Linked DNA regions of Urbifossiella limnaea. Each later gene encodes a partner of the first gene's protein in a complex. Links are inferred from orthologs where the notes say so. Each region holds a gene or a part of one and is shown on either strand. Other genes may lie near its edges.

Evidence for each region. Proteins that work in one complex are often made in the same cells at the same time.
Region 2: the proteins of ETAA1_RS15180 (region 1) and accD are in contact, whole or in part, in a solved structure (PDB 8UXZ), measured with the Escherichia coli proteins. The link is inferred for Urbifossiella limnaea from one-to-one orthologs.

What each region holds. Positions count from the first base shown.
Region 1 is NZ_CP036273.1:3,695,477-3,703,172, forward strand. What follows is about bases 2,065-4,972. They hold ETAA1_RS15180 (acetyl-CoA carboxylase carboxyltransferase subunit alpha), read right to left. Parts: upstream 4,042-4,972; coding sequence 3,088-4,041; downstream 2,065-3,087. Other genes in these bases: ETAA1_RS15175 (Gfo/Idh/MocA family protein), read right to left, coding at 2,065-2,918; ETAA1_RS15185 (serine/threonine protein kinase), read right to left, coding at 4,087-4,965. Also shown: ETAA1_RS15165 (aminotransferase class III-fold pyridoxal phosphate-dependent enzyme), read right to left, coding at 1-1,035; ETAA1_RS15170 (RNA 2'-phosphotransferase), read right to left, coding at 1,037-1,597; more of ETAA1_RS15175, read right to left, coding at 1,623-2,064; ETAA1_RS15190 (ferredoxin--NADP reductase), read right to left, coding at 4,975-5,907; ETAA1_RS15195 (sugar phosphate isomerase/epimerase family protein), read right to left, coding at 5,991-6,851; ETAA1_RS15200 (VIT and vWA domain-containing protein), read right to left, coding at 6,949-7,696. UniProt on the Escherichia coli protein: Component of the acetyl coenzyme A carboxylase (ACC) complex. First, biotin carboxylase catalyzes the carboxylation of biotin on its carrier protein (BCCP) and then the CO(2) group is transferred by the carboxyltransferase to acetyl-CoA to form malonyl-CoA.
Region 2 is NZ_CP036273.1:4,080,371-4,086,340, reverse strand. Bases 653-3,457 are described here. They hold accD (acetyl-CoA carboxylase, carboxyltransferase subunit beta), read right to left. Parts: upstream 2,568-3,457; coding sequence 1,737-2,567; downstream 653-1,736. Other genes in these bases: ETAA1_RS16705 (phosphoglycerate kinase), read right to left, coding at 2,581-3,457; ETAA1_RS16715 (serine/threonine protein kinase), read right to left, coding at 822-1,721; ETAA1_RS16720 (ATP-dependent helicase), read left to right, coding at 653-818. Also shown: more of ETAA1_RS16720, read left to right, coding at 1-652; more of ETAA1_RS16705, read right to left, coding at 3,458-3,819; gap (type I glyceraldehyde-3-phosphate dehydrogenase), read right to left, coding at 3,897-4,949; ETAA1_RS16695 (DNA gyrase/topoisomerase IV subunit B), read right to left, coding at 5,045-5,970.

The DNA of each region.
Region 1 (7,696 bases):
CGTCGCCAGCACGGCGGCGCAGTTCAGCGGGTTGGCGCTCCACGTGTCAGACCCTTCGCCGTAGTCGAGCGCCCCGAACACGTCCGCCCGGCCGACCGCGGCCGCGACCGGCACGCCGTTGCCTAGCCCCTTCCCGAGCACCACCAGGTCGGGCTCCAGGCCGTAAGTGCTGTACGCGAACATGCTGCCGGTGCGGCCGAAGTTCGCCTGCACCTCGTCGAGGATGAACAGCACGTCGTTGGCCCGGCACCAGCGCTGGAGGAACTGCAGGTACTCCTTCGGCGGGTGGTACGAGCCGCCGCCGCCGAGGTACGGCTCGGTGATCAGCGTGCCGATCCGCCGGCCGAACTGGTGGAGGAGGGCGGCCAACTCCTTCTCGTAGGGGGCCGTGTCGAACGGCTCGCCGCGCTGCGCCACGTCGCGGCACTCGGCCGTCGGAAAGGTGATGAACTTCACGCGCGGGTCGCGCTCGGCGTCGGCCTCGCTGCCGGTCACGGCGTTGGCCAGCCCCTTCTTGCCGTGGAAGCCGTAGCGCGTGGCCAGGATCATGGGCCGGGTGCGGTCGCGGGCGTGGGTCGCCCACAGCGCCTTCTGAATGGCCTCCGAGCCGGACGCCGCCCACATCACTTGTTCCATCCGCCCGCCGCCCGGCTCGGCCCGCAGCGCCGCAATGAGGCGGCGGCTGGCCTCGGCCTCGATCGGCGTCACCGCGTTGTACGCAGTCATGGCCACGGCCGGGAAGTAATCCGGCCCGGCGTCGAAGGCGCCGGCCCCCTTCCCCGCGGCGGGCCAGCCCATGTAGTCGAAGAATCGCTGCGTCCAGCGCACGGGGTTGTGGCCGAGGTTGGCGACGAGCACGCCGGAGGAGAAGTCGAACAGGCGGCGGCCTTCTGGGGTCCAGTGGTAGACGCCGGCGCTCCTGGCGAGCACGGCCTGCGACGGGGTGAACGTGCGGAGCGACCGCGGCTCAACGGCGGCGGCGGCGGCGCGGGCGGCGTTGGACGCGGGTTCGGCGGGGTGTTCGATCGGCGGCATGTCAGGCGTCCGGGGGCGGGGTGACCCGAAGGTATTCGGGCGGCACGGCGTCGGCGAGCCAGACGCCGTTGGCGGCCCTGTAGAAGGTGTACCCGGCGGCCCGCATCGCGGCCGCATTCACTTCGAGGACGACGAGCCGGCCGTGCCGCGTCCCGACCTTCGCGGCGGTGGCCGTGTCGGCGGACAGGTGGACGTGGTGGCGCGCCATCTTCAGCAGGCCGTCGCCGCGGATGGCGTCGAGAAACCGGTCGGCGGTGCCGTGGTACAGCACGGCCGGCGGCTCGGCGGGTTCGAGTTGCAGGTCGACATCGGCGGAATGGCCCTGGTTCGCGCGGACCTTCGTCCCGGTCGTGTCGAGGGCGAAGCGCTGCTTGTCGTTGCTGCGGACGACCTCGTCGAGGTCTTCGGGCGTCATCGGGAAGCCGACGCGGGCGGCGCCGGCGATCAGGTCGGCGACCGGAACCCAGCCGCCGGGTTCGAGCGTGAGTCCCAGGCCCGCCGGTTGGTGCCGGAGGTGGAGGCTCAGGAACTTGCTGAGGCGGACGAGGCGCTTCCGGTCCACGGCGGGCCTGGTGTGTGGGGCGGACTCAGACCCGCCCGGGGTAGAGGACTTCGGGGGTCGCGCTGCCCGGCGCGTAGAGGACAAGCCCGCCCTCGGGTTGGTTCACCTTCACGACGCAACCTGGGCGGCCGGCCGCGGCGTGCTTCAGTACGGCTTCTGAGGCCTGAACGACGGCGACGACGTTGCGGTCGGCGCTCAGGTCGTCGTAGGCGAGCGCCTGCATGGCCGCGAGCCGCTGCGGTCGTTCCGCCGGCGACCCGCCAAACTCGACGGTGGCGACCTCCCGGAAGAACCGCTCGATGACCTCGATGCCGTAGCCGCGCTGGGACCGCTCGCCCCACGGTTCGAGGAACGTGCCATTGTAGTGGTAGTTGGGGGTGTTCTTCATGTCGTGCGGGGTGCGGCCCTCGACCGTGAGCTCGACGCCGCGCTTGCGCTGGTGGGCGGCCCAGACGGCGTTGTCGAAGCGGAACTGGACCTCCTGCTCGACGTACCCCGGGAAGTTATCGGGCGTGACCCAGCTGGTGTGGATGTCGAACGCGGCCTCGCGGGAGTCCGGGTGGTGGTACACGACCTGAAGCTGCACCGAGTCCCACGTGGGGCCGTCGGCCGGGCCGACGATTCCACGCTGGCCGGTGGCGGTGATCCGGGCGAGGTCCCAGTCCGGGCCAAAGGTGAAGTCGATGAGTTTGAGGTAGTGGACGGCGACGTAGGTTGACGGGTTCCGGCCGGTGATCCATTCCGCGAACTGCCCGCCGCTGATGGACTTCGGTTCGAGGAGCGAGCAGTAGCCGTTGTTGACGTGCCGCAGCACGCCGTCCTGATAAAGCGTGCGGAGTTTCTTGTGGTCGGGGTCCGCGAGCTTGTGGTAGACGACTTTGGCGAGGGCGCCGGTTCTCGCGGCCGTGGCGACGAGTTCGTCCAGTTCGGTGAGGCTGAGGACGGAGGGTTTTTCGATCAGAGTGTGTTTGCCGGCGGCGAGGGCGGCGCGGGCGGCGGCGAAGTGGCGGTCGTCCGGGCTGGCGACGCACACGGCCCGGACCGGCGACCGGGCGAGTCGCTCGGCCGCGTCGTCTCCCACGAGGTTGTCGAAGGCGTCGGGGGGCGTTCCGGTGTCGCGGAGGAAGCGGGCGACGCGGGCGCCGGTCCTGGTGGCTGCGGCGGTGAGGCGGACACGGACCGGGCCGGTTGCCGGGAGGAAGAGCGGCGACCGGGCGAGGGCGTCGAAGCACGGGCGGTACGTCTCGTCGACGATCATACCGAAGCCGACGAGGCCGACGTCGAGGCTCGGGGCGGCGGGATTCGCAAGGATTTCAGGCATATCCGCAAGGTACGCGGGCCGGCGACCGGCGTCCACAAGCCGCGGCGGTTTTCAATACATAATATACATTATCGGACGTTGTATGCGGACGTGCGGAACGGGCTGTACTTCCGCCGCGACCGATAATCAACCTTATGTTGTGAAACCGCCGGCCCGACCGGGCCGGCGTTCAGCCCAGAACGCCCATCGAGCGGAACTTCGCGTACCGGGACTGGAGGAGTTGGGGCGACGGCTGCGCCGCCAGCTCGCGGAGTTGCTTCGTCAGGTAGCCCTTGAGCGTACTGCCGGCGTCGCGCGGGTTGCGGTGCGCCCCGCCGACCGGCTCCGCGATCACGTGGTCAATCACCCCCAGCCGTTGCAAGTCGGCCGCCGTCAGCCGCAGCGCGTCGGCGGCCTTCGGCTTCGTCGCGTCCGTCGCCACCTTCCACAGAATGCCGGCGCATCCCTCGGGGCTGATCACCGAGTAGTACGCGTGCTGGAGCATCGCCACCCTGTCGCCCACGCCGATCCCCAACGCCCCGCCCGAGCCGCCCTCGCCGATCACCACACAGACAATTGGCGTCGGCAACCGGGACATTTCCAGAATGCTCGTGGCGATCAGCTGCGACTGGCCGCGCTCCTCCGCCCCGATACCCGGGAACGCCCCCGGCGTGTCGATCAGGCACACCACCGGCACGCGGTACTTCGCCGCCAGCTTCATCTTCGCCAGCGCCTTCCGGTAGCCCTCCGGGTGCGCGCAGCCGAAGTAGCACTGGGTCCGCTCGGCCGTCGTCTTCCCCTTCTGGTGGCCGATCAGCATGACCTTGTGGTCGCCGATTCGCGCGAACCCGGCTCGGATGGCCCGGTCGTCGCCGATGGCCCGGTCGCCGTGCAACTCCACGAACTCGTCGCAGATCAGGCCGATGTAGTCGAGGGTTTGCGGCCGCTGCGGGTGCCGCGACACCAGAACAGTTTCCCACGCACTCAGGGTCGAGTACCGCTCCCGGAGCAACGCCACGACCTCGCGGCGCATCTTCTTCAGGACTTCGGCCCCGCCTGGTGTGGCGGCCCCGCCCTCGAGCCGGGCCAGCGCTTGTTCCAGTTCGTGGATGTCGTGCTCGAACGGCAGCGGGTCGGGGACCATCGGGCGGCAACCTCGGGCGGCTGGGGGGCGTGCGACGGCAGGCTGTTACCCCTCGTCTTCGACCTTCTCGTCCTTGTAAATCTTCACCTTCCGCAGGGCGATGAGGAACTCGTGGAAGCCGGCGAACCGGTCCTCGCGTTTTTTCGCCAGCATCTTCAGCACGATCTGCCCGAACTCGTCGGTGAGCTCCTTGTTGTAGTTCACCGGGCTCTGCGGCTTCTCGGTGAAGTGCTTCGTCAGCAGTTCCTGCTCGGTCATCCCCACGAACGGCTTCCGGCCGGTAGTCAACTCGAACAGGGTCACCCCGTAGCTGTACAGGTCGGCCCGGCCGTCCAGCGGCTGCTTTAGGATCTGCTCCGGGCTCATGTAGCTCTTCGTGCCGCCGACGCGCTCCTTCTTCCCCAGCAACTTGCCGAGCAAGCCGGACAGGCCGCCGCCCTGCTTCGCCTTCGTGGTCAGGGCGAAGTCGATGATCTTCGTGTCGCCCATGCTGTTGACCAGGATGTTGTCCGGCTTCACGTCGCGGTGGACGTAGCCCATGGCGTTCATGTACGCCAGGCCCGTCGCCGCCTCGCGGAAGATTTTGCGGGCGTGCTCCTTGATGAACTTCGTGTCCTTCGCCTGCAGCCGCAGCCGGAGCGAGCCGGACGGGAAGAACTCCATCACGAAGAACGGCCGCTCCTTCGACCGCTCCACCTTGTGGATGCGGATGACGTTCGCGTGCGCCATCTTCACGCCGACCTCGGCGTCGTTGAACAGCTCGGCGCGGGCCTCGGGCTCGGTCGCCGCCTCGGGCAGCAGCACCTTCATGGCGAAGTGCCGGTTCGACCGCGTCTCCACGACCTCGAACACCTGCGACTTCTGCCCCGTCTGGAGCAGCGTGCGCAGGCGGTAGCCGCCGATGACCTCGTTGATGTCGGCCACGCCGCCCCCTCACCAGTACTCTTCGAAGTGGACGTTGCCCTTGAACTTCAGCGCCGACACGTCCGCCTGGAAGCCGCGCTTCTCGAGCACCTCGATCACCCCGACCGGCTCCGGGTACGTCTTGGCGCCGGTCTCCTTGTCGCGGTGCGGCACGCCGATCATCTTCGGGTTGCCGCACAGGAACACGTGCGTCTTGCCGGGGTCGAGCGCCTCCCCGAGCTGCTCCTCCAGTTCGCCGCCGGCGATCACGTCCTGGATGTACGTCTTCTTGGTGACGGTCGCCTCGCGGGTCGTCAGCGGCAGGTACTTGTAGTTCGGGAACTGCGTCATCAGGCGGCGGTGAGTTTCCAGGTAGCCCAGGTCGCGGGCGTAGCGGACGCACGACGCCGACAGCACCTTCCCGGTGTGCCCGCGCCGCAGCAACTCCCACACCATGTAGTTGTGCGGCGCCTCGCCGGTGCCGGTGCCCAGGAACAACACCGTGTCGCCGGGCTTCACCGGGTCGAGCGTGTACACGCCGGTGATCTTCTCGCCGACGTTGAGCCGGTCGCCCTCGCCCAGGGCGAACAGCCGCGGCGTGAGCGCCGGCACCCGGCCGTCGGCGTTCTCGCGCACCAGCACGATGTAGAATTCGAGGTAGTCCGTACTCGGCACGTCCACCAACTCGCCGGCGTCGGTCAGGATCGAGTTGCTGATCGAGTACGCCCGGCGGACCACCTTGGTCTGTTCCTCGGGCGTCAGCGTCTCGACCTGGCATCCGTCGGCGCGGGCCTCCCAGTAGCCGAGGCCGAGCGAGCAGTACTGGCCGGGCTTGTGCGCGGGGCGAACGAAGTCCGGCTTCACCCGCAGGACCATCAGGTCGGAGTGAACCTTCCGGACGTATGTCACGGTGCCGTTGTAGCGCTTCTGGCGGAGGTCGGTGATGTGGTCGGGCGTCAGCACGGCGGCCTCGGGGGCGGACAAACGGCACGCCCCCCGCCGGCGGCCGGCGGGGGGCGTGCGGCCCGGTCACCGAGTGTTATAGGCTAGGTCGCCCGGCGGGCCACGTCGCGGACGTGGTCCACACACTTCTTCATGTCCGGCGACGGGTCCTGCGGGTGCGCCTCGTACTCGATGCAGATGGCGCCGTTGAAGCGCACCTCGCGCAGGGCCGCGAGCACCTGGGCGACGTTCAGCGCCCCGGTCGGGTCGCCGAACACCACGTCCTCCTTGCGGCGGTTGTCGTGGTCCTTCACGTGCATCCCGAAGTTGCGGGCGCCCATGTGCCGGATCTGCTGCGCCGGGTCGAGCCGCTCGCCGAGCTGGGCGGCGCGGATGAGGTGCCCCGTGTCGAGGCACGCGCCGATGAGGCGGTGGTGGTCCCGCACGGCCCGCATGATGACCTCCGCGGAGTACCACCGGTGCAGCGCCTTCCCCGACGGGCCGTGCGGGTGGATGGCGATGGCGATGTTGTACTCGGCCACCAGCTTGTCCAGGCTGTCGAAGCTGTTCGGCGTCGGGTCGGCGCTCAGGTACTTCACCCCGAGCGCCTTGCCGAAGTCGAACACGCGCTTGTTGGCGTCGTGGTTGTCCGTGAACGCCTGCACGCCGAACCCGACCGGCGTCACCTCGTACTCTTTGCACAGCCCGAGGATCGTGGACAGCTGCTGCGGCGTGCTGGCCTGCGGGATGTGGTTGTTGTAGAACTCGGCGTTCTTGATCCCGAGGTCCTTCATGCGGCGGAGCGCCTGCTCCAGGTTGAACTGGCGGAACGTGTAGCTCTGAACGCCGAGGGAGATGTCGCCGACGAGGTCGCCGGCGGCACCCGCGGGGGTGGCGGCCAGGAGTCCGGCGGCGGTGGCGGCGCCGGCCTGGAGGAACGAGCGGCGCGACAGGGGCGCGGACATGGGTTCAGCTCCGGGAGGGTGGGGCGAGGGTGATTAAAGCAGAAAGCCCACCCGTTGCAACGGGTGGGCTTCGCCCGGCAGGCTGGAACGGCCGGTGCTACCGGCGGGCGGTGAACAGTGCGTCGATCTCCGCGTCGGTGAGCGCGTCCTTGCCGCCGTTCGCGTCCACGACGATTGCGGTGCCGTTCGGCGCCACCCACACCAGGGCGTTGCCGAGGCGGAACACGTCGCGCATCGCCGGCTGCTTCTCCAGGATGCGGAAGTAGCCGGAGCCCTGGGCCTTCACCACGACGGTCGGCATCTTCGCCTCGTAGGCGTCGTCGATCCACACGCCGCCGACCTCCAGCACCTGCCGCCCGTTGGCCGCGCGGTTGGCGGTCAGCGTCAGCCGGCTCTGGTTGCGGAGGTTGTCGGTGTTCTGGGCCAGGTCCACGCCGAGCTTGCCGGTCTGGTAGCCGGCCCGGTCGCCGCGGAACGCCCGGCCCGCCCCCTCGTTTGTGTCCTTCTGCAACTTGAGTTGGCCGACGGCTTCCTCGAGTCGCTTCCGCGTGTCGGCGTCCTTCGTCTCGCGGACGGCCTGCTCGCCGGCCTTCAGGAGGCGGTCGTTCGCCACGGCCCGGCTGGACGCGAGGGCGTCGGCCGGTGCACTCTTCGCCCCGGCGCCCTTCGATTGGTCACGGGCGAACTCGGCCACCGACTGTGCCGGCCCCCCCGCACCGCCCATCGGCGCAAGGCCGGGGGCGAGCCCACCGAACCCGCCGCCGAGCCCGCCCGGCACCGGCGCGTGCGGCACCGGGCCGCTGGCCGGCTGCGGGCGGCGCCCCGGCGGCGGCACCACCGGCATC
Region 2 (5,970 bases), 390 kb from region 1 along the record:
TCGACCTCGTCATCAAGCAGTCCGGCTACGAGAAGATGCTCCGGGATTCTGACGACCCCGAGGACGCCGACCGGCTGGCGAACGTGTCCGAACTCGTCACCGCGGCGAAGCAGTACCACGACGAGAACCCTGACAGCAAGGTCGTGGACTTCCTCGAACAGATCACCCTCGCTTCCGACACCGACGGCTGGGACGAGGCCGCCGACCACGTCTCGGTGATGACGCTGCACTCCAGCAAGGGGCTGGAGTTCCCGGTGGTGTACGTCATGGCCGTGGAGGAGGGGCTGCTGCCGCACGAGCGGAGCCTCGGCAAGGACGAGGACGTGGAGGAGGAGCGGCGGCTGTGCTTCGTCGGCATGACGCGGGCGATGAAGGAACTGCACCTGTGCCACGCCCGGATGCGCGAGTTCCGCGGGCAACTGAACTACGCCATCCCGAGCAGCTTCCTCGGCGAGTTGCCGCGCGACTCGTCCGTCGAGCACGTAGACCTGTCGATGACGCGGAACGTCGCGCGGGGGGCCGCCGACGAGTGGCGGGCGAAGGTGGCGCCGGCGGCACGCGACTGGGCCGACACCGGGGTCCGGCCGTTCATCCCTCCGAAGAAGCCGGAGGAGGCCGCGTCGATCGTCGTGCCGCCGGACACCGGCCTGGCAGTCGGGGCACTTGTCCAGCACGACGAGTACGGGCTGGGGCAGGTCACCGATCTGAGCGGGTTCGGCGCGCTGCGGCGGGTGAAGGTGCGATTCCCCGGCCACGGCGAAAAGGTATTCGTGGCCGACAAGGCGAAACTGAAGGTGGTCGGGCGGCGGCAGGGGTGACGGCTACCAGTCCTGCCGCGGGAGGCGTTCCAGGGCTTCCTTGAACGCCTTCGCCGAGCCGAACCGGTCCGTCGGCACCTTGGCGATCCCCTTCAACAACACGGCGGCCGTCTCGTCGTCCAGGTCCTTGTTCACGTCCTTCGGGTTCTTCGGCGGCGTGTTCATCACCCGCCGGGAGTACTCGTTCGAGTCCATCGACCGCTCCCACGGCAGGCTGAACGTGAACATTTCGTAGGCCGTGACGCCGAGAGCGAACATGTCCACGCGGTGGTCGGTGGTCCGCCGCGCAAGCAGCTCCGGGGCCATGATTTCCTTGGTGCCGGTCCGGTTGCCGGGGGCGCAGAACTGCGGCGTGTACGGGATCGCGAGCCCGAAGTCGATGAGCTTGAGCACGCCCTCGGTGTTGACCATGATGTTGCGGGCGCACAGGTCGCGGTGCAGGTACTTGGAGTCGTGAATGTACTGGACGGCGTCGCTCAGCTGCGACAGGTAGTTGATCCGGTTTCCCTTAAGCTGGGCGTTCCGCGTCTCGACCAGGTAGCTGAGGCCGTAACCGTCCACCCACTCCATGACGATGTACGGCTCGCCGTTCGTCGTCAGCCCGTGCTCGTAGGTGCGCACGATGTTCTCGTGCCGCAGGGCCATGCAGATCTCGCCCTCGGACGGCTTCTTCAGGCCGGGGAAGCGGGCCTCGAACTCCTTCGTCTTGACCTTGTCGAGGACCTTGAGGCAGACGTTGCGGCCGATCTCGCGGTCGTAGGCCCGGTAGACCTTGGACATGCTCCCCTGGCCGGTCTTGCCGCTCAGCTCGAAGCGCTTGGCGATGTTCGCCACCTTGCGCGGCGAGCCACCGACCCCGCCCCTGTCCTTGCCCTTGCCGGTCAGAAAATCGAAGAAGCCCACGGGCGCCTCACGGCGTTACTGGATGTCGCAGTAGTCGATGATTCGGGCGACCTCGGTCCGCAGGTCGCGGCGGTGGACGATCCGGTCCACGAACCCGTGCTTCAGCAGGAACTCGCTCGTCTGGAACTTCTCGGGCAACTCCAGCCCGACGGTGTTGCGGATCGTCCGCCGGCCGGCGAAGCCGATCATCGCCCCGGGCTCGGCCAGGTGGATGTCGCCCTGCAAGGCCCAGCTCGCGGCCACCCCCCCCATCGTCGGGTTCGTCAGGATCGAAATGTACAGCCCGCCGGCCGTATCGTACCGGGCCAGTGCGGCCGACACCTTGGCCATCTGCATCAGCGACAGGATGCCCTCCTGCATCCGCGCCCCGCCGCCGGAGCCGCTGACGAAGATGAGCGGCAGTTTCGCGTCGGCGGCGCGCTCGGCGGCGCGGGCCAGCTTCTCGCCGACCACACTCCCCATGCTCCCGGCCATGAAGTGGAAGTCGGTGATGCCGAGGACGACCGGCCGGCCGCGGACGAACCCCTTGCCGCAGACCGCCGCGTCCTTCTGGCCGGTCTTCGCCTGCTCCTCAACGAGCCGCTGGGCGTACGGGATGCGGTCCACGAACCCGAGCGGGTCGCACGGCGCCAGCTCGGCGTCCCACTCCTCGAAGCTGTCGGTGTCGAGGAGCTGGGCGATGCGGTCGCGGACCGGCACGGTGAAGTGGTGGTCGCACTCCGGGCAGACGAACAGCCGGGCCTCGACCTCCTTGCGGTAGACCGTGGCCTTGCACCCCGGGCAGCGGAGCCAGAGCCCCTCCGGGACGCCCTTCTTCCGGTCGGCGGGTTGGGGGATCGAAGACATCAAGAACTCGGAGTTAGCCGCGGTCGTCGATCTGGGCCAGGGACTGGAACTTCCGCCCCTCGACGTAAGCGAGGAACGCCCCGCCGCCGGTGGACACGTGCGTCATCTTGCTGTCGTAGCCGAACTGCTCCACCGCCTCCGCCGTCTCGCCACCGCCGACCACGGTGACGGCGCCGCTGTCGGCCATCGCCGCCGCGACGCCCTTGGTGCCGGCGCTGAACGCGGGTTGCTCGAACCACCCGACCGGGCCGTTCCAGATCACCGTCGCGGCCTGGTTGATCTTGCCGGCGAACAGGGCGAGGGTCTTCGGCCCGATGTCCACACCCTCGTAATCCGCCGGGATGGCTCCGCCGACCTCGACGACCTGCGTGACGCCCAGGTCGCTCGATTTCGCAGCGAGGCAGTCCACGGGCAGCGTGATCTTCCCGCCGACGTGGCCGAGCAGCGGCGTCGCGGCCGCCAGTTCCTCTTCGGCGACGCGGGTGGCGCCCACGTCGAAGCCCTTCAGCTTGAGGAAGGTGTAGGCCATCTTCCCGCCGATGAGGAGCGAATCGACCTTCGAGAGGAGGGCGTTGATGAACGCGATCTTGTCGGACACTTTCGCCCCGCCCATGACGGCCAGCACCGGCGTCTTCGGGGCCGTCATCAGGCCGTCGACGATGGTCAGTTCCTTCTCGACGAGCAACCCCACGGCCCGTGGCTTGCCGGCCGCCTTCATCGCGGCGGGAACCGCGACCATGCTGGCGTCCTTGTCGTTGTGGCAGGTGCCGAAGGCGTCGTTCACGTAGGCGTCGGCGAGGCCCGCGACCGCGGCCGCGAACTCGGCGTCGTTCTGCTGCTCGCGCGGGTCGAACCGCAGGTTCTCAAGCAGCAGTACCTCGCCCGGCTTCAGCGCCGCGGCGGCTGCCGACACCGCCGGACCGACCACGTCGTTCGCCGCCTTCTTGACCGGCCGGCCGAGCAACTCGCCGAAGCGGGCGGCGACCTTGTCCGTCGTCAGGTTGGCGCGCTCCTCGGGCGTGGCCTTCTCGGGCCGGCCGAGGTGGCTCATGGCGATCACGGCGGCGCCGGCGTCGAGTAGCGCCTGCACGGTCGGCAGGGCGCCGCGGATGCGGCGGTCGTTCTTGACCGCGCCGGTCTTCTTGTCCAGCGGGACGTTGAAGTCCACGCGCACCAGCACCCTCTTACCGGCGAGCGGGCCGAGGTCGGACAGCGTCTTCTTGGGCATCCGTTTGTTCCAGAGGAAGCTCACGCGGAGGCGTCGCTCCGCAGCGAAGACCCGAGTCTTGGATTCGCTGCGGCGCGACGCCTCCGCGTGAGATTGCTTGCTCAGCCCTTCTTGATCATGTACTGGAGCAGGTCCACGCAGCGGTTGCTGTAGCCCCACTCGTTGTCGTACCAGCTCACCAGCTTGAAGAACTTGCTGTTCAGCTCGATGCCGCTGCCGGCGTCGAAGATGCTGCTGTGGTTGTCGTGGATGAAGTCGGTGCTCACCACCTCGTCGGCGGTGTACGCGAGAATACCCTTCATGTACGTCTCGCTCGCCTTCTTCATCGCGGCGCAGATGTCCTTGTAGCTCGTCTCCTTCGTCGTCTTCACCGTCAGGTCCACGACGCTGACGGTCGGCGTCGGCACGCGGAACGACATGCCGGTGAGCTTCCCCTTCACCTCGGGGATGGCCAGGCCCACGGCGCGGGCGGCGCCGGTGCCGCTCGGGATGATGTTGATCGCCGCCGACCGGCCGCCCTTCCAGTCCTTCTTGCTCGGGCCGTCCACCGTCTTCTGCGTCGCGGTGTAGCTGTGGACGGTCGTCATCAGCCCCTCCTCGACGCCGAAGCCCTCCTTGAGGAGGACGTGGACGACCGGGGCGAGGCAGTTCGTGGTGCAGCTGGCGTTGCTGATGATGTTGTGCTTCGACGCGTCGTACTTCTCGTGGTTGACGCCCATCACCACGGTGATGTCTTCGTCCTTGGCGGGGGCCGAGATGACGACCTTCTTCGCGCCCGCCGTGATGTGCCCCTTGGCCTTCGCGGCCTCGGTGAACAGGCCGGTGCACTCGATGACGTACTCGACGCCCAGGTCCTTCCAGGGCAGCGCCGTCGGGCCTTCCTTCACGGCCAGGCACTTGATCTCGTGGCCGTTCACGACCAGCACGTCGTCCTCGGCGACCGACGGGCTCGACTTCTTGCTGGCGACCTCGCCGGCAAACTTCCCCTGGGTGGAGTCGTACTTCAGGAGGTAGGCGAGGTTGTCGGCGGGAACCAGGTCGTTGACGGCGACCACGTCCAGCGTCTTGCCGAGGTGCCCCTGCTCGACCAGAGCCCGGAACACCAGCCGGCCGATCCGCCCGAACCCGTTGATCCCGACCTTGACAGCGGCCATCTGCGTGCGTCTCCCGTAGGGTGCCGTTCCGGGGTGAATCTACGGACGGGTGTGGGGAACGCCCACCCGCCGCGACGGGCGGGCCTCACCCGTTGCTAAACGTCCAAGTCCTCGGCCACCGCCTGGTCGGCCTTCTCCATGATGAACCGGTAGCGGTGCTCCGCCTCCTTGCCGAGCAGCTCCCGGAAGGCGTCGTGGGCGTCCAGGTTGGAGTCGATCTCGACCTTCAGCAGCGTCCGCGTCCTGGGGTGGAGCGTCGTCTCGGCGAGCACCCGGAACGGCATCTCGCCGAGGCCCTTGAAGCGCGTGATGTCCGGCTTCGCGTTCGCCTTCAGGCCGGCCAGGATCTCCTCCTTGTGCTCGTCGTCGCGCGCCCAGTGCGTCTCCTTCCCCACGTCGATGCGGTAGAGCGGCGGCTGAGCGATGTAGACGTGCCCCTTGCGGACGAGCTCCGGGGCGTGGCGGAAGAAGAAGTCGAGCATCAGCGTGGTGATGTGGTGCCCGTCCGCGTCGGCGTCCATCAGCAGGATGATCTTGCCGTAGCGGAGGCCGTCGTAGTGGAACTTGTCGCCGGCGCTGGTGCCCACGGCCGTGACCAGGTCGGCGATCTCCTGATTGCCGAGCACCTTCGCCGTCGGCAGGTCCTCGCCGTTGAGAATCTTTCCCCGCAGCGGCAGCACCGCCTGCGTGTTGTTGTTCCGCCCCTGCTTCGCGGAGCCGCCGGCCGAGTCGCCCTCGACGATGAACAGCTCCGTCTCGTCGCGGTCCGTGCTCTTGCAGTCGGCGAGCTTGCCGGGGAGGCTCAACCGCCGGCTGCCCGGCGTCTTCCGCTTCACCTCGATGACGGCGGCCCGGCTCGCCTCGCGGGCCTTCGCCGCCAGGATGATCCGCCCGACGATCGCGTCCGCGGCCGTCTTGTTGTTGTTGAGCCACGCCTCCAGCGCCGGCCGGACGAAGTTGTCGACCGCCCCTTCGACCTCTGGGTTGTTCAGCCGCTGCTTGGTCTGCCCCTCGAACTGCG